Regions from separate parts of the Mesorhizobium sp. M2A.F.Ca.ET.067.02.1.1 genome, predicted to be linked through region 3. Evidence: predicted binding sites of a transcription regulator. Region 3 holds the regulator's gene; each other region holds the start of a gene.
What was found. The regulator LexA, encoded in region 3, represses DNA repair genes until DNA is damaged. The targets are predictions, from matches to a motif close to TGTTCNNNNTGTGTTCNG.
Positions count from the first base shown of each region.

Region 1: the regulator LexA is predicted to act here: its motif matches at 3,392-3,409, upstream of recA (recombinase RecA).
Region 2: the regulator LexA is predicted to act here: its motif matches at 2,155-2,172, upstream of EOA28_RS24180 (single-stranded DNA-binding protein).

Region 1 covers NZ_RZSB01000383.1:979-5,691, forward strand. The annotation lists gene alaS (alanine--tRNA ligase) at 1-1,909, opposite strand, end outside; gene recA (recombinase RecA) at 2,237-3,334, opposite strand; gene EOA28_RS22780 (carbohydrate kinase family protein) at 3,617-4,570, shown strand; partial or broken gene EOA28_RS40395 (pseudouridine-5'-phosphate glycosidase) at 4,611-4,713, shown strand, end outside.
Region 2 covers NZ_RZSB01000431.1:209-4,856, reverse strand. The annotation lists gene EOA28_RS24195 (MarC family protein) at 142-771, shown strand; gene EOA28_RS24190 (OsmC family protein) at 848-1,273, opposite strand; gene EOA28_RS24180 (single-stranded DNA-binding protein) at 1,536-2,054, opposite strand; gene EOA28_RS24175 (cupin domain-containing protein) at 2,251-2,631, shown strand; gene EOA28_RS24170 (metalloregulator ArsR/SmtB family transcription factor) at 2,677-2,991, shown strand; gene EOA28_RS24165 (SRPBCC domain-containing protein) at 2,988-3,464, shown strand; gene EOA28_RS24160 (ATP-dependent Clp protease proteolytic subunit) at 3,481-4,083, shown strand; gene EOA28_RS24155 (hypothetical protein) at 4,160-4,441, shown strand.
Region 3 covers NZ_RZSB01000432.1:269-4,914, forward strand. The annotation lists partial or broken gene EOA28_RS24205 (ComEC/Rec2 family competence protein) at 1-1,484, shown strand, start outside; gene lexA (transcriptional repressor LexA) at 1,478-2,212, opposite strand; partial or broken gene kynU (kynureninase) at 2,667-3,913, shown strand; gene EOA28_RS24220 (alpha/beta hydrolase) at 3,973-4,646, shown strand, end outside.

The DNA of each region.
Region 1 (4,713 bases), on a different contig from region 3:
TGGCGTCGTCGACCGACATCAGCCGCGTCGTCACCGGGCTGTTCTGCACGACGATCTCGTTCGCCATGCGCTCGACCTCCTCGAGCTCATCGGCCGAGATCGGCTTGTTGTGGGAGATATCGAAGCGCAGGCGGACGGGCGCGACCAGCGAGCCCTTCTGCGCGACATGGGTGCCCAACACCTCGCGCAGCGCTTCGTGGATGAGATGCGTCGCCGAATGGTTGGCGCGCAGCTTCGAGCGGCGCGCATGGTCGACTTTGAGCTCGACGGCGGCACCGGTCTTGACCGTGCCTTTGACCACTTTGCCCAGATGCACAAACAGACCGTCGGCCTTCTTCTGGGTATCGGAGACCTCGATCGAGAAGCCCTCGCCGGACATCACGCCGGTGTCGCCCATCTGGCCGCCGGATTCGCCGTAGAACGGCGTCTGGTTGACCACCACGGCGACCGCATCGCCCTGAGAGGCGCTGTCGATCGTCTTGCCATCCTTGACCAGCGCCTGGACGATGCCTTCCGCAGCTTCAGTCTCGTAGCCGAGGAATTCGGTTGCGCCGGTCTTTTCGCGCACCGAGAACCAAATGGTCTCAGTCGCGGCCTCACCTGAGCCCGCCCAGTGCGCACGCGCCTCGGCCTTCTGCCGCTCCATCGCGTCGGTGAAACCGGCGATGTCGACCGAGATGCTGCGCTGGCGCAGCGCATCCTGCGTCAGATCGAGCGGAAAGCCATAGGTGTCGTAAAGTTTGAAGGCCGTCTCACCGTCCAGCATATCGCCGGCCTTGAGCGTCTCGGTCGCGTCCGAAAGCAGGCCGAGGCCGCGCACCAGCGTCTTGCGGAAGCGTGTCTCCTCAAGCTTCAACGTCTCGGTGATCAGCGCCTCGCCGCGCACCAGCTCGGGATAGGCCTGTCCCATCTCGCGCACCAGCGCCGGCACCAGCTGCCACATCAGCGGTTCCTTGGCGCCGAGCAGCTGCGCGTGGCGCATGGCCCGGCGCATGATGCGGCGCAGCACATAGCCTCGCCCCTCATTGGACGGCAGCACACCGTCGGCCACCAGGAAGGAGGATGAGCGCAGGTGATCCGCAATCACGCGATAGGACGCGACGTTCTCCGGATTTGGCCCCTGGCCGAGCGCCGAGGACGCGGCATCGATCAGATGCCTGAACAAGTCGGTCTCGAAGACGCTTTCGACGCCTTGCAGGATGGAGGCCATGCGCTCCAGCCCCATGCCGGTGTCGATCGAGGGCCGCGGCAGGTCGATCCGCTCTTCCTTCGTCACCTGCTCATACTGCATGAACACCAGGTTCCAGAATTCCAGGAACCGGTCGCCATCTTCTTCCGGGCTGCCGGGCGGGCCGCCCCAGATATGCTCGCCGCGATCGATGAAGATCTCCGAGCACGGGCCGCACGGGCCGGTGTCGCCCATCGCCCAGAAATTGTCCGAGGTCGGAATGCGGATGATGCGGTCATCCGAGAAGCCGGCGATCTTCTTCCAGTAAGCCGCCGCCTCATCGTCGGTGTGATAGACGGTGACGAGCAGCTTGTCCTTCTTCAGGCCAAAACCCTTGGTGATCAGGTTCCAGGCAAGCTCGATCGCGCGCTCCTTGAAATAGTCGCCGAACGAGAAATTGCCGAGCATCTCGAAGAAGGTGAGATGGCGGGCGGTGTAGCCGACATTGTCGAGGTCGTTGTGCTTGCCGCCGGCGCGCACGCTCTTCTGCGCAGTAGACGCCCGCGAATAGGGACGCTTCTCCAGGCCGGTGAAAACGTTCTTGAACTGCACCATGCCGGCGTTGGTGAACATCAGCGTCGGATCGTTGCGCGGCACCAGCGGGCTGGAGACGACGATCTCGTGGCCCTCCTTGCGGAAGTAGTCGAGGAATGTCGACCGGATGTCGTTCACGCCACTCATTGCACACTGCCTTTTTCGCAAGAACCACCGGCCCGGCCGGCGGCAAATGGGCTTTGGTATTTCAGAAGATAGATGGGCCTTTTAGCGATAGCTCTTGAGCCTGTCCAGAAACACGGAGTTGGGCCAATCGGCAAGCGGGCAGCGGCTCAACACCGCCCGCGAAACGCAAAACCGCCGGCGCGAAGGCCGGCGGTTCGGGTACGCAGTACTCAAGAACGCGATTACATAAGCATAACCAAATAAACCAGCATTGTGGCCGAACTCCGGCTAAGCCGACGAATTGCCTGAGCCGAACAGGAACCGCTGCGCGATCTTCCTGGACCGGCCCTACATGGCGCCGGCTTCGTCCTCGAAACCGTCGTCGCCGCCTTCGGAGCCGCCATTCTCAAGGAATTTCTCGGCGATCAGCCCGGCATTCTGCCGAAGTGCCATCTCGATCTCGCGCGCCGTGTCGGGATTGTCGCGCAGGAACAGCTTGGCGTTCTCGCGACCCTGGCCGAGACGCTGCGAATTATAGGAGAACCAGGCGCCCGACTTCTCGACCACGCCGGCCTTGACGCCGAGATCGACAAGCTCGCCGGTCTTGGACACGCCCTCGCCATACATGATGTCGAACTCGACCACCTTGAAGGGCGGGGCCAGCTTGTTCTTGACCACCTTGACGCGGGTCTGGTTGCCGACGACCTCGTCGCGGTCCTTGACCGAGCCGATGCGGCGGATGTCGAGGCGCACCGATGCGTAGAATTTCAGCGCATTGCCGCCGGTCGTGGTCTCGGGCGAGCCGAACATGACGCCGATCTTCATGCGGATCTGGTTGATGAAGATGACCATGGTGTTGGAGCGCGAGATCGAGGCGGTCAGCTTGCGCAGCGCCTGGCTCATCAGGCGGGCCTGGAGACCGGGCAACGCGTCGCCCATCTCGCCTTCGATTTCAGCGCGCGGCGTGAGCGCCGCGACCGAATCGACCACCAGCACGTCGATGGCGCCAGAACGGACCAGCGTGTCGCAGATTTCCAGCGCCTGCTCGCCGGTGTCGGGCTGCGAGATCAGGAGGTTCTCGAGGTCGACGCCGAGCTTGCGGGCATAGACCGGATCGAGCGCGTGCTCGGCATCGACGAAGGCGCAGATGCCGCCCTTCTTCTGCGCTTCCGCAACCGTGTGCAGCGCCAGCGTCGTCTTGCCCGAGCTTTCCGGCCCGTAGATCTCGACGATACGGCCGCGCGGCAGCCCGCCGACGCCGAGCGCGATGTCGAGGCCGAGCGAGCCGGTCGGTACGGTTTCGATCTCGACCGCCTGCTCGTTGGCGCCGAGCCGCATGATCGAGCCCTTGCCGAAAGCGCGCTCGATTTGCGACAGCGCCGCGTCCAGAGCCTTTGATTTGTCCACTGCCTTATCCTCTACAAGCCGCAAAGTATTCTGAGCCATGATACATCACCCCTTGGTCGTCAATGAAGGCCGGACAATCCGTGATCCCTGCTGTTTTGTACCTTTTTTGTTCTCATTTGGCAAGGGGCAACAAATATTTGAAAAACAATCAATATCTGGATTTGTTCTATTTTTGTATCACCAGGGCTAGTGCGGAGCACAACCGCTGGTCCAGAAGAGATTTCGATGTCCGGCCGTCCCGAATCGCCATCCCGATTGCAGGGTGACCCGGGGAAACCTAGTGTGCGCAGCCGCACGATCAATGAAAGTCAGCGACCCGAAATGCCGACATCCCCACCTATCCTGGCCCCAACGATCCTGGCTTTGGGCGGCGCCCATATCGACCGGCGCGGCCAGGTCTCGGGCACCTATGTGCCAGCCGCCTCCAATCCCGGCATGATGCGCGAGGATGTCGGCGGCGTCGTTTTCAACGCGCTGCGCAGCGTGGTGAAGCGCGGCGTGTCGGCCTCGCTGATCTCGGTGCGCGGCGGCGACGCGGCGGCGGATACGGTCGCCTCGGCGATCGACAACGCCGGGATAACGGACCTCTCGGTGGTGTTCCTCGACCGCACGACGCCGAGCTACACGGCGCTGATCGACGCCGAGGGCGAATTGATCGTCGGATTGGCCGACATGGCGCTCTACGACCTCGCCTTTCCCAAGCAGATAAGGCGTTCCAAGGTGCGCGAGGCGATCGCCGCGGCCGACGCCATCCTGTGCGACGCTAACCTGCCGACCGCGGCGCTGGAGCGCCTGGTTGCGCTGGCCGGCGGCCGGCCGGTCTTCGCCATCGCCGTCTCGCCAGCCAAGGTCGTCCGCCTGGCGCCTCTGCTCAGTGATCTGTCGCTGCTCTTCATGAACCGCCGCGAAGCCGCCGCGCTGGTTGGCGCCGAAATGTCAGGAGAAGCCCTTGTCGACGCACTCAGGCAGGTCGGCCTGAACGCCGGCGTGATCACGGCCGGCAGCGCTCCGGTGCTGGGCTTCGACGACGCCGGCATCTTCGAAATCGACCCGCCCGCGCCGCGCCGGGTCGCCGACGTGACCGGCGCCGGCGATGCGCTGACCGGCGCGACGGTCGCCGCCCTGCTGCGCGGGCTGCCGCTGCGTGCCGCGCTACGCGAGGGCGCCGCGGCGGCGATGCTCGCCATCGAGAGTCCAGAGGCCGTGCCGTCCCTCACGACCGCCAATTTCACGCAGGCGCTTGCCCTTGTGCCGGAGGCACGGGAGGTGGCATAGGGCCACCGACAATCTACTTCCTCCTTGTCGGAGAACAGCCATGACGCCGGAAACCGCCCGCCCCTTCGTCGATGTCCACCCGCCCGTGGCGGATGCGCTTGCCGCCGGCCGGCCCGTGGTGGCGCTGGAATCGACGATCATCA
Region 2 (4,648 bases), on a different contig from region 3:
CACAAAACAAGAGCCGTAGCCATCCTTTGCGCCGCCGGGCTTCACCAGGTTCGCGAAACCATCTTCCCGCCTGTTTCCAGCGCCTGGGCTTTGCTTTACCAATTGCAGAGGCTGGGCTTCGCCTGGCGGGAGGGGCCAGCGATGCCGAGTTTCGACAGCCTGTTCAACGCCTTCGTCACCATACTGGTGACCATCGACCCGCCGGGGCTGGCGCCGCTCTTCCTCGCCGTGACGCGCGGCATGAACCGAGAGGAGCGCCAACAGGTCTCGGTGCGCGCCTCGGTGATCGGCTTTCTGGTCATGGCGCTGTTCGCGGTTGCCGGCGCCTCGATCCTGTCGGTGTTCGGCATCACGCTGCCGGCCTTCCGCGTCGCCGGCGGCTTTCTCTTGTTCTTCATCGCCTTCGAAATGGTGTTCGAGCGCCGCCAGGACCGCAAGGAGAAGATCGGCGACGTCGCCATCACCAAGGACATGATCCACAACATCGCCGCCTTCCCGCTGGCGATCCCGCTGATCGCCGGCCCTGGCGCGATCTCGGCGACCGTGCTGTTGTCGGGACATTTCGAAGGCTTTGCCGCGCAGGCAGCCCTGGTCGGCATCATCTTCGTCTGCCTCGTCATCACCTATCTGGTGTTTGTGCTGTCGGAACGCATCGACCGCATCCTCGGCCAGACCGGCCGCTCGATTCTGACCAGGTTGCTCGGCGTGATCCTGGCGGCCTTGGCGGTCCAGTTCGTGGCCGACGGCGTCAGGGCGCTCATGGCAGCCTAAGAGGCTGCGAAGCAGCCCACCTACTGCCCTACTGCCCTACTGCCCTACTGCCCTACTGCCCTACTGCCCTACTGCCCTACTGCGCCCCCGTCTCGACCACCTCGAAATCATGCGTGATCGTCGCCGTCTTCGCCATCATCGCGCTGGCCGAGCAGTATTTCTCGATCGACAGGTCGATCGCCCGTTTCACCTTGTCATGCGAGAGCGCGCGGCCCTTGACGATGAAATGCATATGGATGCGGGTGAACACTTTCGGGTCGGTCTCGGCCCGGTCGGCGTCGAGCTCCACCACGCAATCCTCGACCGCCTCGCGGCCTTTCTCCAGGATATGCACGACGTCATAGGCCGAGCAGCCGCCGGCGCCGATCAGCACCAGTTCCATCGGGCTCGGCCCAGGCGTCTTCCCATCCGGCCCATGCGCCGTGCCCAGCACGACCTTATGCCCGCTGCCGGATTCGCCGACAAAGGTGCGTTCCTCGACCCATTTGACGCGTGCTTTCACGGTGGTCTTCCTTGAGAAATTCCGGTCCGCGCTAAGGCCTGTTGAGATTCAGGTCAGGCCGCGCAGAAAATGGCGGGTTCCGAGAACCGGCCTACGCCGGCCGAAGCCCTCACAAGTGTCCCGCTCTATGAAGGTTACTGCCGGCGAAGGATGGATGGCTAAAGCGGCAAAGGCCGCGAAGGCATGCCATGGGATTGGAGGCGGCGCCGACGGAAGCGGTCCGAGCGACATCGCCTTCCTCTAAACGACCATGTCGAGACGCTTAGAACGGGATCTCGTCATCCAGCTCCCGCGACGCGCCGCCGCCACCGCCGCCCCTGGAACCGCCGCCACCGCGGCTGAAACCTTCGTTCGGGCCCGACTGGCCGAAATCGGAACCACGGCTGCTGCCGCCTGAATAGTTACCGACCTGGCCGCTACCGCCCTCGCCGCGCGCGTCGAGCATCTGCAGCTCGCCACGGAATTTCTGCAGCACCACCTCGGTCGTGTAGCGGTCATTGCCGGTCTGGTCCTGCCATTTGCGGGTCTGCAGCTGGCCCTCGACATAGACCTTCATGCCCTTCTTCAGATACTGCTCGGCCACCTTGGCGAGCTGGTCGTTGAAGATGACGACATTATGCCACTCGGTCTTTTCCTTGCGCTCGCCCGAATTCTTGTCGCGCCAGCTTTCCGAGGTGGCGATGCGGATGTTGACGACCGGATCGCCGGAATTCAGGCGGCGGATTTCAGGGTCCGCCCCGAGATTGCCGACCAGAATGACCTTGTTGACGCTACCCGCCATCGTACTTCTCCGCGCTCATCCGAAACAAATTTTAAGTCGCTCACCTTACAGCCTCAGGGCCGCCCACGCCCGTAAAGGCTGGCTTTTCCCACAAGGTTTTTGTTCCTCTTTCGTTCTAGCATAACCGATGCTTCTGTCAAGGAATGTCAGCAAGAGGTAGTGTCCTGGTGTGGGAAACGAAAGGGGATATCTCCGAATGAACACCCTGACACATGAGGATCAGCCGCGCGAACTTTGGCGGACCGGAGTGGAGACGCGGATGCGTGTTGCCGCCGCCAACGGCGCGGCCGAGCTTTGCATATTCGAACAGTGGGTCGAACCGGCAACCGGGGCGCCGACCCATTCGCATTCGGTGGAGGAAGTGCTGACAGTGATTGCCGGCGAGGCCGAAATGTGGATCGAAGACAGGCGAGCAGTACTGACTGCGGGGCAGTCGCTGATCATCCCGGCGCATCGCAGGCATGGCTTTCGCAACATTGGGTCCGGCATGCTCCACATCCATGCCGTGCTCGCATCGCCGATCTTCGAAGCAAGCTTCGACGGAGCCGCGAATCCGGTGAAGCGCTGGACATCATAAAAACAGCGCTTGCCAAATCTATAAGTATCGACTTATGCTTTCCGCATGATCGAAGCAGAGATTTTCCGGGCGCTCGCCGACCCCACCCGTCGCGCCGTCTATGAGCGGCTGACCGCCAGCGAGATGACAGTGACCGAGCTGCGCGCCGGCATGAGCGTGTCGCAGCCGGCGGTCTCGCAGCATCTCGCCATTCTGCGCGGCGCCGGCCTGGTGGTCGAGCGGCGCGCTGGCCGCAACGCCTACTACCGCGCCGATCCGCAGGGGCTCGACCCGCTGCTCGGCTGGATCGAACGCTACCGCGCCTTCTGGCCGGAAGGCATCGAGAAGTTGAAGACGGTTCTGAAGGGAATGGACCAATGACCAAGGCAGAGAATCCGACAGCGGCAGAGGCCCCGCTCAGCTTCGAATGCGAGCTTGCCGATCCGCCGGAAAAGGTCTGGCGGGCGCTGACCGAGCCGGAACTGCTGGCCGCCTGGATGATGCCGAACGACATCAAGGCGGAAGCTGGCAGCTGCTTCACCTTTGCCGGACCGGATGCGCCGATCGAATGCGAGGTGCTGGAAGCCGAGCCTGGCCGGCTGCTGCGCTATTCCTGGCGCGAGCGGCCGGCCGACAAGGATGCCGACCAGCTTCCTGCCTTTGACAGCATCGTCACCTTCACGCTGGCCCGGACAGCCTCCGGAGGCACGCATCTTCGGATCGTGCATGATGGCTTCGTGCCGGTGGCTGAGCCTGTTCTGGCCATTGCCGGCGCCGGCTGCGGGCTCTCGCTTTATGCGCGCAAGACCCCGACCGCGGCCAATGCGCCCTGCATGATGCTGCGCGCGGCCTGATAAGAGGAAACCCGTCATGAGCATTGCCAATCTGGTGCCGATGGTCATCGAGCAGTCGAGCCGCGGCGAACGTTCCTTCGATATCTTTTCGCGGTTGCTGCGCGAGCGCATCGTCTTCATCAATGGCGAGATCAACGACAATGTCTCGGCGCTGGTCTGTGCCCAGCTGCTGTCGCTGGAATCCGACAATCCCGACAAGGAGATCTCGCTCTACATCAACTCGCCCGGCGGCATGGTGACCAGCGGCTTCGCCATCTACGACACGATGCAATACATCTCCTGTCCGGTGTCGACGGTCTGCATGGGCTTCGCCGCCTCGATGGGCTCGTTTCTCCTGATGGCGGGCTCCCCGGGACGCCGCATCGCGCTGCCCAACACCAGGATCGTCCTGCATCAGCCGCTTGGCGGTTTCCAGGGCCAGGCTTCCGACATCCAGCGCCACGCCGAGGACATCGTGCGCACCAAGCAGCATATGACGGAGCTCTACGCCAGGCATTGCGGCCGCACCTACGAGGAAGTGGAGCGCACGCTCGACCGCGACTACTTCATGAGCGCCGCGGAAGCGAAGGACTGGGGCCTCGTCGACCACGTGTATGACACGCGCAAGAAAGCGGCCTGATATAGCGGAGTAGGCGCGCGGCAATTTGATCGCCGCGCGTCTGGCATCGCTTCAGCCGCGTCCCTATAGTCCGCGCATGATCAGGTCCGTTCAGTCCAGACATTTATGCGCCGCCCTCGCCGCTCTTGCCGGCGCCTTGATGGCCGGCACCGCACTGGCCGACGACAGCCAGTCGCAGAAACTGCCCGGCGTCAGCGGCGACTATCGCATCGCCAAACCGGCGCCGCAGCCGGAACCCGATGACGCGCAGCCCGCCGGCAGCGACGGCTCGTTCAAGATCGGCAACACCGATGTCAGGATCGGCGGCAGCATAACGATCGACATGGCAACGGGCGGCATGAAGCTACCGAACCACTGATCGCGGTCGCGGGTTGAGCGCCCCACAAAATGTAAGCCCCATCCCTGCTGTGCAGACGGATGGGGCTTCATGGATCTGAAATCCAACTTTGGCCGGGAGTGGACTGCCGGCGTTCTGTTTCGGATGCAACGCGGCGTTCAGCCGACGATCCGACTATGGTCTCTGATTGTAGGGAATCGGCAAGTCACGGTTTGTCGGGCCGGCGTT
Region 3 (4,646 bases):
CGGAAGCGATCAACGAGTCGATGCGACGGACCGGCATCTATCACATCATCTCGATCTCCGGCCTGCACATGGCGCTGGTCGCCGGCACGATCATGTTCCTGCTGCGCGGCGCCTTCGCGCTGTTTCCCGATTTCTCCTCCCGCCGCCCGGTGAAGAAATACGCCGCAGCGATCGCGCTGGCCTTGATCGCCGCTTACCTCGTCATCTCCGGCATCGTGGTGGCGGCCGAGCGAAGCTTCATCATGCTTGCGGTTATGCTTGTAGCGGTGCTCTTCGACCGCGCGGCTTTGACGATGCGCAACCTGGCAATCTCGGCGATTGCCGTCATCCTTGTCTCGCCACATGAAGTGGTCGGCCCGAGCTTCCAGATGTCCTTCGCCGCCACCGCGGCCCTGGTCGGCGCCTATGCCGGCTTTGCCGATTATCGCGCGGGCAAAACGACCGCGCCGCCGGTGAAGCGTTCGTTCCTGAGGTTCCTGTCGCGAAAACTGGCGGTTGGCGTGGGCGGCGCCGCTGTGACCTCGCTCATCGCCGGCAGCGCGACATTGCTGTTTGCGATCTGGCATTTTCAGCGCGTGTCGCCGCTCAGCCTGCTGGCCAATCTGGCGGTCATGCCGATCGTCTCGCTGATTGTCATGCCGTTCGCCGTGTTGAGCGCGCTCGCCATGCCGTTCGGCTTCGACGGTCCCTTCCTCTATGTGATGGGCAAGGGCCTGACAGCGATGATCTCCATTTCGGCATGGATTTCCGAGCGCTCGCCAGTCGATGCCGTGGGATTGATCTCGATCCAGTCGGTGCTGCTGGCGACAATCGCGCTCGTCATCGCGACCATGGCCACCACCTGGCTAAGGCTTGCCGCTGTGCCCTTCGCGCTCGCCGCGCTGCTGGCCATCCCGCATGTGCGCACGCCGGATGTGCTGATCTCGGAGGACGCGCATCTCGTGGCGATGCCGATCGGTGGCGGCGAGCTTGCCGTCAACCGCGAACGCTCCAACGAGTTCACCACCGACAATTGGAAGCGGGCGCTGAAGGCCGAGGACATCGTACCGCCGGAGACATTTGCCAAGGATGCTCTCGATATCGCCGACCCGGTCGACCTGCCGCCAGGCTCGCCCTTCTATTGCACCGGCGACCTCTGCATTGGCCGGCATCCGTCCAGCGCGATCGTGGCGCTCGCCGAAAACCGCGACAGCGCACGGCCCGCCTGCGGCTTTGCCGACCTCATCGTCATCAACGATGCGACGGCCTACAATCCCTGCTGGGATCAGCGCGTGCTTGTCGTCACCAAGCGCCAACTGGCGCGTGACGGCAGCGCCGCCGTCTTCTTCGATCCACAATCGGCAACCGCGCGAGCAACCATCCAATATGCGGTCGAAAAGCCATATCGGCCCTGGCACGAGCAGCGCAAATACACGCGCGAGGCGAGGGGACTGCCGCCTTATGAAAAGCCTGAGAGGGCCAAGCCCTCGAAGCCGGATCAGTAGCGGCGGATCAGCCCGACGAGCTTGCCCTGCACCTTGACCCGATCCGGCCCGAAGATGCGGGTCTCGTAGGCCGGGTTGGCGGCCTCCAGCGCGATCGAGGCGCCCTTGCGGCGGAAGCGCTTGAGCGTCGCTTCCTCATCATCGACGAGCGCCACCACGATCTCGCCCGGGCTCGCCGTGTTGGCGTTTCGGATGATGACGGTGTCGCCGTCGAAGATGCCGGCCTCGATCATCGAGTCGCCCTTGACCTCCAGCGCATAATGCTCGCCGCCCATGATCATGTCCGGCGGGACCGAGATCGAATGCGTCTGGTGCTGAATGGCGTCGATCGGCACACCGGCGGCGATGCGGCCCATCACCGGAATGGACACGGCTGAAGCGGCGTCGTCATCATTGCTGGGTGTCGGCGTACGTGAGGGCGCTGCCGGCTTGACCTCTCGACTTAGATTGCCCTGGCCGCCCTGGATGACGCTTGGCGAAAATTTCTTCGCGGCGTTCAGGCCGGGAGCGATCGAGTCGGGCAGGCGCAAGACTTCCAACGCGCGCGCCCGGTTCGGTAGCCGGCGAATGAAGCCGCGTTCTTCCAGCGCCGTGATCAGCCGATGGATGCCGGACTTCGAGGCGAGGTCGAGCGCTTCCTTCATCTCGTCGAAGGATGGAGGGATCCCGCTCTCCTTCAGGCGTTCATGGATGAACATCAGGAGTTCATGTTGTTTGCGCGTCAGCATTGGCGGCCCCCACGGGTTCCGAAACCAGAATCAGAAAAACAAACCCAGAACAAACACTATCTGTTCCAGTTGTGTTCCGCAACCGTTTAAAGTTTAATGAATTTCTTAAGGCGGGCGAAAGAATGTTGCATCCGACGGTGCCTGGCCGCCACCGGTTGGGCTGTGTCATTGATTCCGCTCGATTTTGCAATTCTCCTTATGCTGAAATTGAGAGGCGACATCGTCGCGGAGGTGCTGAAGGGATCCAGTCAGCTGACCCAACCATGTACCGTAACGTGAACGAAACGAACTCAAAATGCCAACCTTGGCGACGATTCCGATCCTCAGCCTTTGCCGTCTATGGACCAGCTAACATAGGACAGAAGGTTCTTGCCGGGTTGCGGACGGTGATGGGACAACCGCCTTGGTCGCCGGAGGGATGTAGCGGCCTGGGTCGAAATGGAGGCGGTAGCACATGAGGGGAATTCCCGATCTTGCCGAGGTCGTGGCGATGGACGCCGCGGACCCGCTGCGCCCCTTGCGCGATCGCTTTGTTCTGCCGGAAGGGGTGATATACCTTGATGGCAATTCACTGGGCGCCGCTTCGATCAATGTCTTCAACGAGATCGAGACGGCCGCGAAGCAGGAATGGGCGCAGGATCTCATCCGTGCCTGGAACACCGCCGGCTGGTTCGACATGCCTGTCAAGCTGGGCGACCGGCTCGGGCGTCTGATCGGCGCCGCGCCTGGCCAGACGGTGGTATGCGACACCACCTCGATCAACATCTACAAGGTCCTGCATGCGGCGCTCGCGATGCGACCCGACCGCTCGGTGATCGTTGCCGAAGGCGACAGCTTTCCGACCGACCTCTACATGGCGGAGGGGTGTCCTCGACGCGGCCCGGCGCGGTGCTGCGGCTCGAGGGCGTCGATGCGCCGACGATCGAGGAACTGATCGACGACCGTGTCGCGGTCATCCTGGTCAACCACGTCAATTACAAGTCCGGCCGGTTGCGCGATATGGCGGCCCTGACCCGCAAGGCCCATGACGCCGGCGCGCTGATCGTCTGGGACCTCTGCCACACGGCCGGCGCCCTGCCGGTGGATCTCGACGGCTCGAATGCCGATTTCGCGATCGGCTGCACCTACAAATATCTCAATGGCGGACCGGGCGCGCCTGCCTTCATCTATGCCGCCACCCGCCATCATCCCGACATCAGCCAGCCGCTCAGCGGCTGGTGGGGCCATGCCCGACCGTTCGCGTTCGAGCAGGGTTATGCCGCCGGCACGGGCATCCGGCGATTCCTGTGCGGAACGCAGCCGATGCTGTCGATGCGGGCGCTGAAAGGTTCGCTGGATCTCTGGGACGAAGTCGACATGACGGCCGTGCGCGAGAAGAGCGTCGCGCTGACGGATCTGTTCATCCGCCTTGTCGAAGCTCGATGCGGCGCGTTCGGTCTTGAGCTAGAAAGCCCGCGCAACGGCGCCGAGCGCGGCAGCCAGGTGTCGTTCGCCCATCCACATGGCTACCAGGTGATGCGCGCCTTGATCGAGCGCGGCGTGATCGGCGATTTCCGCGCGCCGTCGACCGTTCGCTTCGGCTTCACGCCACTCTATGTCGGCTACCGGGATGTCTGGGCCGCCGTCGAGGTGCTGGAAGACATCCTGCGCACGAGCGCCTGGCAGGAAGCGCGCTATGCGATCAAGGAGGCCGTCACCTGACTTCGAATGGCATGCCGAACAAAGACAACTCGAAATCGATCCGATCGCTGGAGGGGCCGGTGCTGGGACACCGCATTGTCGACTGGGATGACGCCTACGCCAACGGCGCGAACATCGCTGGCGGCGACCGCTGGCCGGCGGCCTGGGACGGCCCAGCTCAGGCATTTCGCGAAAAGCTGTTGGCGCAGGGCAGGGCGCGGCTCGACATCGTCTATGGCGAGGCGCCGCGCAGCCGGTTCGATCTCTTCCTCCCGCCTGCCGCGCCGAAGGGGCTCGTCGTGTTCATCCATGGCGGCTACTGGATGGAATCGGACAAGACATCCTGGTCGCATCTGGCCGCCGGCGCTGTCGGCCGCGGCTTTGCCGTCGTCATGCCTTCCTATACGCTGTGCCCGCGAACCAGGATCGGCGGCATCGTCAATGAAGTCGCGGCCGCGATCGGCAAAGCGGCGGCCATGGTCGAGGGACCGCTGATGCTGACCGGACATTCGGCCGGCGGACATCTCGCCAGCCGGATGGCGACGACGACTTCGCCGCTGGGCGCCATGGTGGCGCAACGCATACGCAAGGTCGTTTCGATTTCAGGCCTGCACGACCTTCGGTCGTTGATGTTCACGGCTTTGAACGAGACGCTGAACATCGACGAACGGGAAGCGTTTAGCGAAAGCCCAGCGCTGCTGCGGCCCGTGCAAGGAACCCGCATCACCTGTTGGGTCGGCGGCGGCGAGCGCTC